2 regions of the Peribacillus sp. FSL E2-0218 genome follow, and region 1 is predicted to be linked to the other one. Evidence: riboswitches for the same ligand, from Rfam matches in the RefSeq annotation. Region 1 holds a riboswitch; the other holds the start of a gene.
The links. A riboswitch is a leader RNA that binds a small molecule or an ion and turns the genes downstream of it on or off. The one in region 1 is predicted to bind lysine.
Positions count from the first base shown of each region.

Region 2: linked by a shared signal. The riboswitch ahead of MHI53_RS17280 (aspartate kinase) and the one ahead of MHI53_RS23140 (amino acid permease) in region 1 are both predicted to bind lysine.

Region 1 covers NZ_CP150304.1:4,767,736-4,773,054, forward strand. Annotated here, with positions in the region: gene MHI53_RS23130 (zinc ABC transporter substrate-binding protein) at 1-805, opposite strand, end outside; gene MHI53_RS23135 (LacI family DNA-binding transcriptional regulator) at 1,390-2,352, shown strand; lysine riboswitch at 2,566-2,748, shown strand; gene MHI53_RS23140 (amino acid permease) at 2,847-4,298, shown strand; gene MHI53_RS23145 (Ger(x)C family spore germination protein) at 4,450-5,319, opposite strand, start outside.
Region 2 covers NZ_CP150304.1:3,585,760-3,591,078, forward strand. Annotated here, with positions in the region: gene sdhA (succinate dehydrogenase flavoprotein subunit) at 1-416, opposite strand, end outside; gene MHI53_RS17270 (succinate dehydrogenase cytochrome b558 subunit) at 489-1,097, opposite strand; gene MHI53_RS17275 (YslB family protein) at 1,482-1,937, shown strand; gene MHI53_RS17280 (aspartate kinase) at 2,001-3,233, opposite strand; lysine riboswitch at 3,319-3,495, opposite strand; gene uvrC (excinuclease ABC subunit UvrC) at 3,557-5,319, opposite strand, start outside.

The DNA.
Region 1 (5,319 bases):
TATGGCCCTGCTTGGCAGCTCCTTGAATGACAGCCTCTATCGCCTTCCTCGGAACGCTGGACTCTATGAAAATCGCTTTTATTTCGTTCTTCACCAGGTAATTCCGCATATCCGTCACATCTTTTGATCCATATTCCGACAATGTGTTGATTCCCTGAAGCCCCCTTACGTCCAAACCATATGACTGCCCGAAGTAACCGAAGGCATCATGCGCTGTAACAAGCACCCGTTGGTCTTCCGGAATTTTATTTATTTCGTCCTGAACGTACCGATCCAGCTCCTCCAACTGCGAAACATATTTTTCATAATGCGAGAGATAGTCCGCTTCATGATCTGGGTCATTGGCAATCAATTCCTTCTTCACCGCCCCTGCAGCAACGATCCATAGCTTCACATCAAACCAAACATGGGGATCATGTTCCGTTGCACTTACTTTACGAAGCTGGTTTTCCTTAAAATCCTCCGTTACGGCGATCGTCGGTTTATTCTTGCCCATCATTTCAAAAATATCGGTCATCTTCCCCTCCAGATGGACTCCGTTATAAAAAATCATATCGGCCGAATCCAGAGTCTTCACATCACCTTGAGTCGCCTTATATAGATGGGGATCGACACCTGGTCCCATTAAACTAGTGACCTCAACATGTTTGCCGCCGATATTCTCAGCCAAGTCCCCAATCATTCCTGTTGTGGCGACGACCTTCAACTTGCCATTGCCTTTATCCTGTTTGGCCGTGTCATTGCCGCATCCTGTTAAGATCAGCACTGCAGCAAGCACCCCTCCGATCGTTTTTAGAAACCCCATCCAAATACCCTCCCTTTTTTATCATTCTAAAATTTTTTACCTAATGCAAATTTTAATGTAAATTTTTTTATATTGTCCTATATACTAAAAAGTTTCCTTCACACAACTTATTTTATACTATACACAAATATTCGAAAAGAGTGCAACTTTTTTACTTTCCAATGATTTTCCCCAACACAAATACTGCTCGGAATGCTTCATTCCCAGCAGTAAAGATGGTGTTTTTACGAAACGATGGAGACAGGGTTATATAACGGGGCGTGAAAGGTGAATATAAAGCAGAGGACTTTTTTCAAAACCGATTATCCGAGGTGCGCTGTGCATTTGAAGATCATCATTTTTCCGGTTTCAAGGATATTGCCAAGTACGCCAATCCCAATTCGATTCCGCAAAGCGCGATCAGGGTGATTAATGTTTGAATCATTTCGATTTCCTCCTCCCTCAAGACCTAAATCAATCTTAAAGGATGAAACCCATATCATAACAACCCCCCATGCCAAAATATATCCAGCGGAAACAACTGCAATCTTGCCCTGAAATGGGTTTCATAAGGTACAATATCATAAAAGAAAAACGGTGATCCCATGACAAATATAAAAGAAATTGCCCAATTTGCCGGTGTATCCGTCTCAACGGTATCTCGTGTATTGAATAATCATCCGTATGTTAGCCCAGATAAAAGAGAAAGTGTCTTACAAGCGATTGAACGATTGAATTATACGCGAAATATCAATGCCATTCATCTTTCAAAGGGGAAAACGAACCTTTTGGGCATCATTCTCCCCTTCACCAATCATCCGTATTACGGGGCTATCGTGAATGGAATCACGAAGCAGGCGAATGCAATCGGATACCATATCGTCATCTTTCAAACCCATTATGAAAGAGAGAAGGAAATTCAAGCCTTGAATATGCTGCAAATGAAGCAACTTGATGGTATTATCATCTGCTCCCGGATTTCGGAAATGAAAGTCCTCCTAAGTTATCAAAAATACGGACCGATTATCTTATGCGAAGATACGGCTCAGGCTGAATTGTCATCCATCAGCATCGACCATTATGCAGCCTTTTCCTGTGCACTTGAATACGTGATCGCTAAAGGATATACGAAGATCGGCTACAGTCTCGGCCGTAAAAAAAGCAGGAACAGTTATCTTCGGACAAAGGCCTTCAACGACATCATGACCAAGCACCAGCTTATGAACAATCAAGAGTGGCTATTCGAGGGCAGTTACCATATCAAGGACGGGGTCCAGCTGTTCCAGCAATGGAGTTCGCTGCCAAACAAGCCGGAGGCCATCATCATCACGAATGATGACACGGCGGCCGGATTCATCCTTACCGCCAATAAATCCGGCATAAGGGTGCCTGAAGATGTAGCCATCCTCGGCTTCAATAATGATAGCCTCAGTGAGATGCTCGATATCTCGACCATTTCCTTACCCCTGGAGTGGATCGGAAAAATGGCGGTGGATTTATTCGAGAATCCCGGTATCATTAAACATGTGAAACTGGACTACGCCCTTATTAAAAGAAAGACCGTGTAATGTCGGCAGTAGGGAGATGATTCTGCCCGCCTAGGAAAAAATAACCACTAAAATTAACCATTGCTATATCTTTGAGATTATTTTATAATTTCAATATAGTAAAGTTTACTCAAGCATTAGCAATCTATCAACGATTGCATGAGTAAAAATCGTACGACGTTTTCTATTAAAGAGACGCAACGATTCATCATAATTGAATACTTCCTCATTTACCGATGAGTTAGAGGCTGCAGCTTACAAGAGTATAACGGACGAGATTCAGGAAAATTGAAGACTCCGTTAAAAAGGGTAAGTTGCCGAAGTTAGGGTATATTCCATGTATATTCTCGCTGGCGGTGTTGCCGAACAGGAACATCACTGTCACGTTTTTTAAAAGCGTGGGGAGCTATCTTCGGAAGGATAAACGGGTTTATTATAAACAGCCGTCGATCTTTTTCGACTGCTGTTTTTTGTTTTTTCCGTATCCTTCCAATAAAAAAGGAGTGTAACATCAATTGTCAAATTCTCAGCCAACATCAAGCCCCACTGAATTGAAAAGGAGCCTGAAAGCGCGGCACTTAATGATGATTTCATTAGGTGGCACGATTGGAACAGGTTTATTCTTAGCAAGCGGCGGCGCCATCCATTCGGCCGGTCCCGGCGGTGCCCTTGTGGCATATGCAGTCATCGGCATCATGGTTTATTACTTAATGACAAGTCTTGCAGAAATGGCAGCATACATGCCAGTGGCCGGTTCGTTCCGTGTCTATGCATCCAAATTCGTCGATCCTTCCTTCGGTTTTGCAATCGGTTGGAACTATTGGTATAACTGGGCAATCACCATTGCTGCCGAATTGGCAGCCGTTGTCCTGATCATGAAGTTCTGGTTTCCTGATACGCCTTCGTTTATCTGGAGTGCCATTGCCCTGATCATGATGTTCCTTATCAACTACATGTCCGTTAAAGGTTTTGGCGAAGCCGAATTCTGGTTTGCCATGATCAAAGTCGTAACAGTGATCATCTTCCTGATCACAGGTGTTCTGATCATTCTTGGAATCATGGGCGGCAAGGACCCCATCGGTTTCTCCAACTTCACGATGGGCGAGGGGCCCTTTAATGGAGGCTTTTTCACGATTTTAGGCGTTTTCATGGCTGCCGGTTTTTCATTCCAGGGCACGGAATTGCTTGGAGTGACGGCGGGAGAAAGCGAAGATCCGGAAAAAAACATTCCCAAAGCGATCAGATCCGTTTTCTGGCGGATTATCTTATTCTACATCCTTGCCATTTTCGTCATTGGCATGATCATTCCGTTTACGGATTCACGTCTGCTTAGTGAAGATGTTGCCGTCAGTCCTTTCACGCTAGTCTTCGAGCGTGCCGGTCTTGCCTTTGCAGCCTCCATCATGAACGCGATCATCTTATCATCCGTACTTTCTGCCGGTAACTCTGGCATGTATGCCTCAACCCGTATGCTCTGGGACTTGGCACGTGACGGGAAAGCGCCGAAATTCCTTGGCAAGCTGGATAAACGGGGAGTTCCGGTCAATGCACTTATCGTCACTGCTTTAGTTGGCTGCCTTGCATTCCTTGCTTCATTTTTCGGGGATGGCGTCGTGTATATCTGGTTATTGAATGCTTCCGGCATGGCCGGCTTCGTTACCTGGGTAGGGATCGCGATTGCCCACTATCGGTTCCGCAAAGCATATTCAGCCCAAGGGCTTGACTTGAATGCATTGCCGTATAGGGCCAAAGGATTCCCATTCGGTCCCATCTTTGCACTTGTTCTATGCATCATCATTATCATTGGACAAGGCTACCAAGCCTTCACAAGCGACGGGATCGACTGGAATTCCATGTTCGTATCCTACATCGGCTTGTTTTTATTCTTCGCCCTATGGTTGGGTTATAAATGGAAGCATAAAACGAAAGTCATTCCCCTTGAGGAATGCGATCTTAAAACGAAATGATCCATATAAAGGACCCGGTCTCCGCCATTTAGGGGGAAGCCGGGTCCTTTTCTCATTTCATTGGCCGATTCCGCTTCCCTCCAGCGATTAAAATTGCCCACCCCATCCAGCAATACCTTATTAAAAGGGGGAACTTCCGGATATTCTTCGTTCATTCCGAGATTCCCGTTTGAATCATTTCGATATTCAAATCCACTTCGATCGGAATATGAGGGTACACCTCTTCCCAATGTTTACGATTGAAATTCCTCGTTTTACTTTTAGCATGATCACCGAGTGCCAGCGGATCTATATTATACCTTTGAAACATGGTCACCATCTCATTCAGTTTCTTACCGAGGATACGTTCCGCTTTGGCTTCTATCTTGTTCACGTCGACGGGTTTGTTCAAGTCGAAGCCTTGAACCTCCAGCAGATTTGCTTTCAATTCCACTTCAATCCTGGCCTTCGGGTTCCGATTGGCATTCGTGATGCGATAACGGACACGTGATTCCACATTATCGATAGTTGTATAATCATTTTCCTTCCATTTAATTTCATAACTCCCCAATTTAAAATTTTCACTAAGGATCTTGAATAAAAAACCGTCCTCATAAGGAATGTATTTGCCAATATATTGATCCCTTTTAAACAGGGCGATCCCTTTCACGATTATTTGGTCGTCCGCCTTTTCCAATAAGGGCATGACCGGATCGATGCCGTTACCATGACTTGCATATAAATACTTATGTAAATCTACATCAGTCAAATTCGTCCTCATATTCTGTTCGATCAACTCTTTTACTTGAACGCCTGGAGTCCTGACCATTTTCGGCTCCATCCTTACGACATCCTCCGCTTTGCCATCAACGATCGCCAAAAACAGGTCCCTTCCCACCATCGGGTCACGCCGATATGTATCTACATAATCATTCAGCCCTCTTCTAGCCAATTCATCACCGTACAGGATGACTGTCAGTCTCCCGCCGACGATGGGAAATGGCGTTTTGGCATTTTCTTGCTGCCGAGTGGCGTTTATATC
Region 2 (5,319 bases), 1.2 Mb from region 1:
AATGCGTAAAGCAATTGTTGACCAGTCGTTGCACCCGCGAATGCTGTACGGCTATGTTGTGTACCGCCGAAACGACGGAAATCAAGAAGACCTTCCGGAGTACGGTTGAACATAACGCCCATACGGTCAAACATATGGATGATCGATGGTGCCGCTTCGCACATCGCTTTAACCGGGGGTTGGTTAGCCAAGAAGTCCCCGCCATAAACTGTATCATCAAAGTGAATGAATGGAGAATCCCCTTCACCTTTTGTATTTACTGCCCCATTGATTCCGCCTTGGGCACAAACTGAGTGAGAGCGTTTAACAGGCACTAAAGAAAATAAATCAACCTGTTGTCCAAGCTCTGCTGCTTTGATCGTCGCCATTAAGCCGGCTAGACCTCCACCTACGATAATGATTTTACCTTTACCCAATTCTGTCACTCCCTTATTTCCATTAGCAAAGCTATGTTTTTTATCCGGATACTATAAATGAACTCTAACTTCTTAAACGAAAGCGAAAACTGCGCTAACGCCGATATAAGAAAGCAGAACGAAAATGATCAAAGTTACGTACGTCATGATTTTTTGCGATTTAGGTGAAACTGTCAGACCCCAGCTCACTGCAAATGACCATAATCCATTCGCAAAGTGGAAAATTGCAGAAATAATACCTACAATATAGAACACGATCATGAATGGGTTAGAGAAAATCTCTGCCATCATGTCAAAATCAACCTCAGCACCCATGGCTGCTTGAACTCTAGTCTCCCAAATATGCCAAACAAGGAAAATCAGCGTGATGATTCCAGTCAGGCGTTGCAGCATGAACATCCAGTTACGGAAGAAACTAAATCTCCCCAAATTGTTTTTTGCTGTAAGGGCAATATAAATACCGTACACAGCATGGAAAATGATCGGTAGATAGATGACGACCCACTCTACCAAAAGCTTTACGGGCGTATATTCAATTAAATGAACGGCCCCATTAAACGTCTCTTCCCCTTTTGTTGCCATAAAGTTTACCGATAAATGAAAAATTAGGAATAGACCAATCGGAATAACTCCAAGAAGTGAATGAAGTCTACGATTCCCAAACTCGCGATTTTTTGCCACTAAGTGCCCCCCCTTAATTTGTGAAAAATCATGCAAAGATAATCTGGTGGCTACCTTTTATCTCCGCGTGAAAATAAAGTATAGAGTGCAAAAAGCTCTCCTATACTTTCTTACAATTATGTGACATGTCCATTTTACTCCTGACTTCTATGTGCGTCAAGAAAACGGATACAACAAATCTCTTTTTTAAAATAGATATTATTGGCTAAAAATGCATGTTTTTTTATTTGTCAAGGCTATATTATGAGAAATAATGTATGAATCTATTAATATTTCGGTATAATTTATCATTTTTTTCCATTTGCGTTTCAAATAAATAAAAAAACAATATAATTTGCAAAAGAAAAACGTTTATAATAGATTTACAGAAAGAGGCGATAAACTATGAAAAAAAATATTGCTGCAGCGATAGAGGAAGAAATTCAAACTGAAGAGTTCCAAGTTCCGGCTTTCGGATATGAATTAATCAGGGAAGTACTACTGAATGATATACTCGGAAAAGACTCGAATCAGATCCTCTATTGGGCAGGTAAACAGTTAGCAAGAAAATTCCCACTGAATGGCGATCAGGAGGTTATTGAATTTTTCCAAAGCGCCGGTTGGGGAGATTTGGAAATCATCAAGTATACGAAAAACGAGATGGAGTTATCCTTGTCGGGTGAAATAATCAGCCGCCGCCTGGATTTACATCCTGACTGTCACTTCCAGCTTGAAGCCGGCTTCCTTGCCGAGCAGTTCACACTGCAAAAAAAATTCCTCAGCGAATCAACGGAAGAAGTTAAACGCCGCGCAAAAAAAGTGACATTCACCATTCAATGGGATCCCAGAGATCCAATCTAACGAGCCCATAAAACAGACTTACCCTTTTTACCGGAAGTCTGTTTTTTACTGGACTCCATACAATCAGGCTAGCACATTTGCATGCTGACCAAGTTTAAATGCTTCATGCAGGGATTCGACCGCCTTCACCATCTCCAGCTCATTGACGACAGTCGAAACTTTAATTTCCGATGTGCTGACCATTTTCACTTGGATGCCTGTATTGGCCATCACTTCAAACATCTCGGCAGCCACTCCCGGATTGGATACCATACCCGATCCAACGATTGACACCTTGGCCAATCCGCCCTCCGTTTCAACCCTGTCAAAGGCCAACTGCTCTTTATTATTTTCCAACACGATCAAAGCCGCTTTTTTATCTTCACTTTTAATGGAGAATGATAAGTTGGTCGTATCCTCTGCAGTCATGCTTTGAATGATGATGTCAACATTGATCTGGTTTTTCGCAAGCGTCATGAAAATGGTTGATAATGCACCAAGTGATTGGGGCAAGCCATAAACCGTCACCCTAGTGATGCTATCTTCGAATGCGATGCCGCGCACGATTAAGTTTTCTTCCATAGTTGCTTCCTCCTCAATGATCGTTCCTGATTCCCTCTCCATGCTTGAACGGACTTCAAGCGGGATTTGATAATTTTTCGCGTATTCGACAGCCCTTGGATGGAGCACGCCCGCCCCTAAATTGGCAAGCTCGAGCATCTCATCATAAGAGATGGATTGCAGTTTGCGCGCTTCTTTAATGTAGCGGGGATCCGTTGTGAAAACACCCGTAACATCCGTGTAAATATCACATCTATCCGCATTGAGCGCTGCAGCGATGGCAACTGCGGTCGTATCGGAACCGCCACGCCCCAATGTAGTGATTTCCCCATTAACATCGTTTCCCTGAAAACCGGCCACGACGACGATCTGCCTTTCTTGCAGTCTAGCTTGGATTCTCGAAGCATCAATATCCAATATCCGGGCATTCCCATGTACGGATTCCGTCTGCATCCCTGCCTGCCAGCCAGTATACGAGATCGCTTCATGCCCCTTCTCAAGCAAGGCCATCGTCAGCAGGGAAATCGTAACCTGTTCCCCCGTCGTCAATAGCATATCCATTTCCCTTTTGCTTGGGGTGCTGGATATATCATGGGCCATGGAAACCAATTGATCGGTCGTTTTACCCATTGCGGAAACAACGACGACTACCTCATTGCCCTTCTCCGCTTCCTCTATTACCCGATTGGCAACATTTTTAAGTTTTTCAACGCTGCCGACGGATGTCCCGCCGAATTTTTGTACGATTAATGCCATCCTCATGCACCCTCTCTTTTTAGGCAATAAAAAAAGCAATGAGAAATATCTCATTGCTGTGATCACATATCCAATCTTGTAAGCACAGTGAGATAGCTCTCCAGGGCATACACCCTGACAATCCGCCATTTATTAAATGTCAGACCAGAAAAACAAGCTATGAGACTTGTCTTCCTTCGGCGTCCTCCCCTTTCAAAACCCATCATGGAAACTCATACTTCTCCAGGTTTTTACTCTTGAATTCCGCACCTCTATCAGCACTTTTAAGTTGTCTAGTTAAAAATTCCTTTTAATCATAGCATAGAGATTTGTGGGGGGCAAGATTATTCTTGCAATTTTCTCACGATTCCCTCAGCTACCCCTTTTGGCATGCCCGCTCCGATAATTTCCTCGACCGAGGCCTCTTTAATTTTCTTCAATGAACCGAAATGTCTCAATAATTGCTTTCTTCGTTTTTCGCCGACTCCCGGAATATCATCAAGCTGGGAGTGCACGGCATTTTTGCCTCGCAGCTGGCGGTGAAACGTAATCGCAAACCGATGCACTTCATCCTGTATTCTTTGCAATAAGTAGAATTCCTGACTCCGGGAATCAAGCGGTACAAGCTCAAGAGGATTGCCGATCATTAATTGAGATGTTCTATGCTTCTCATCTTTAATCAGGCCAGAAAGCGGGATATCCAGGCCCAGTTCATTTTCCAAAATATCGCGGACGGCCTCCACATGTCCCTTACCGCCATCGATGATGATTAAATCCGGAAGCGGAAGACCCTCTTTCAATACCCGTGAATACCTTCTTCGGACGACTTCGCGCATGGATTCATAATCATCAGGCCCCTGGACGGTTTTGATCTTATATTTGCGGTATTCCCTTTTCTCGGGTTTGCCATCAATGAACACGACCAAAGCGGAAACGGGATCGCTTCCTTGGATGTTGGAGTTATCGAAGGCCTCAATTCGATGCGGGGTATAGATCCCCAATTGCACGCCAAGGTTTTCCACCGCATTGATCGTTCTTTCTTCATCACGCTCAATCAATGAAAACTTTTCCTGAAGCGCAATGGAGGCATTTTTATTGGCCAATTTCAACATATCCTTTTTCGAACCCCGCTTTGGATGAATCGTCTTCACGCCAAGCAGGCCTTCAGCCAGTTCAGCATCCACCGACTCGGGCAGCAGGATTTCCTTCGGTTTAAAATGGTTCGTAATCTCGTAAAACTGACCCAGGAATGTGAGCAGTTCCTGTTCCGGTTCATCATAGACGGGAAATAGGGATACGTCCCTTTCGATCAATTTACCTTGTCTTACAAAGAATACTTGAACGCACATCCAGCCTTTATCATGGGCAAATCCGAATACATCCCTGTCGATGAAATCGGTCGTCATCATTTTCTGCTTTTCCATCGTGATATCGATATGGGCGATTTTGTCACGAAACTCCTTCGCCCTCTCAAAATCCAGCTCTTCGGATGCCTCCAGCATTTTTTCGGTCAGTTCTTTCTTAATCTCTGTATGCCCGCCATTCAAGAAACGGTTGATATCATCGACCATTTTTTTATATTCCTGTTCCTCCACATCATATACGCATGGAGCCAGACATTGACCAAGGTGATAATAAAGGCAAACCCGATCCGGCAGCGTATTGCACTTTCGAAGAGGATAGATGCGGTCGAGCAGTTTTTTCGTTTCGTTAGCCGCAAAAGCATTAGGGTACGGACCGAAGTATTTCCCTTTGTCTTTTTTGACCTTTCGCGTAATGATCAGGCGGGGATGCCGCTCAGCGGTCAGCTTGATGAAGGGATATGTTTTATCATCCTTAAGCATGACATTATATTTTGGATCATGTTTTTTGATTAGATTCAGCTCTAAAATGAGAGCCTCGATATTGGAAGATGTGACGATGTATTCAAAATCCTCAATCTCATTTACGAGCCGAAATGTCTTTCCATCATGGGATCCCGTGAAATAGGAACGGACACGGTTCTTCAACACTTTCGCCTTGCCTACATAAATGATCGTTCCCTGACGATCTTTCATCAAATAACAACCAGGCTGATCGGGAAGAAGCGCAAGTTTATTCTTTATTT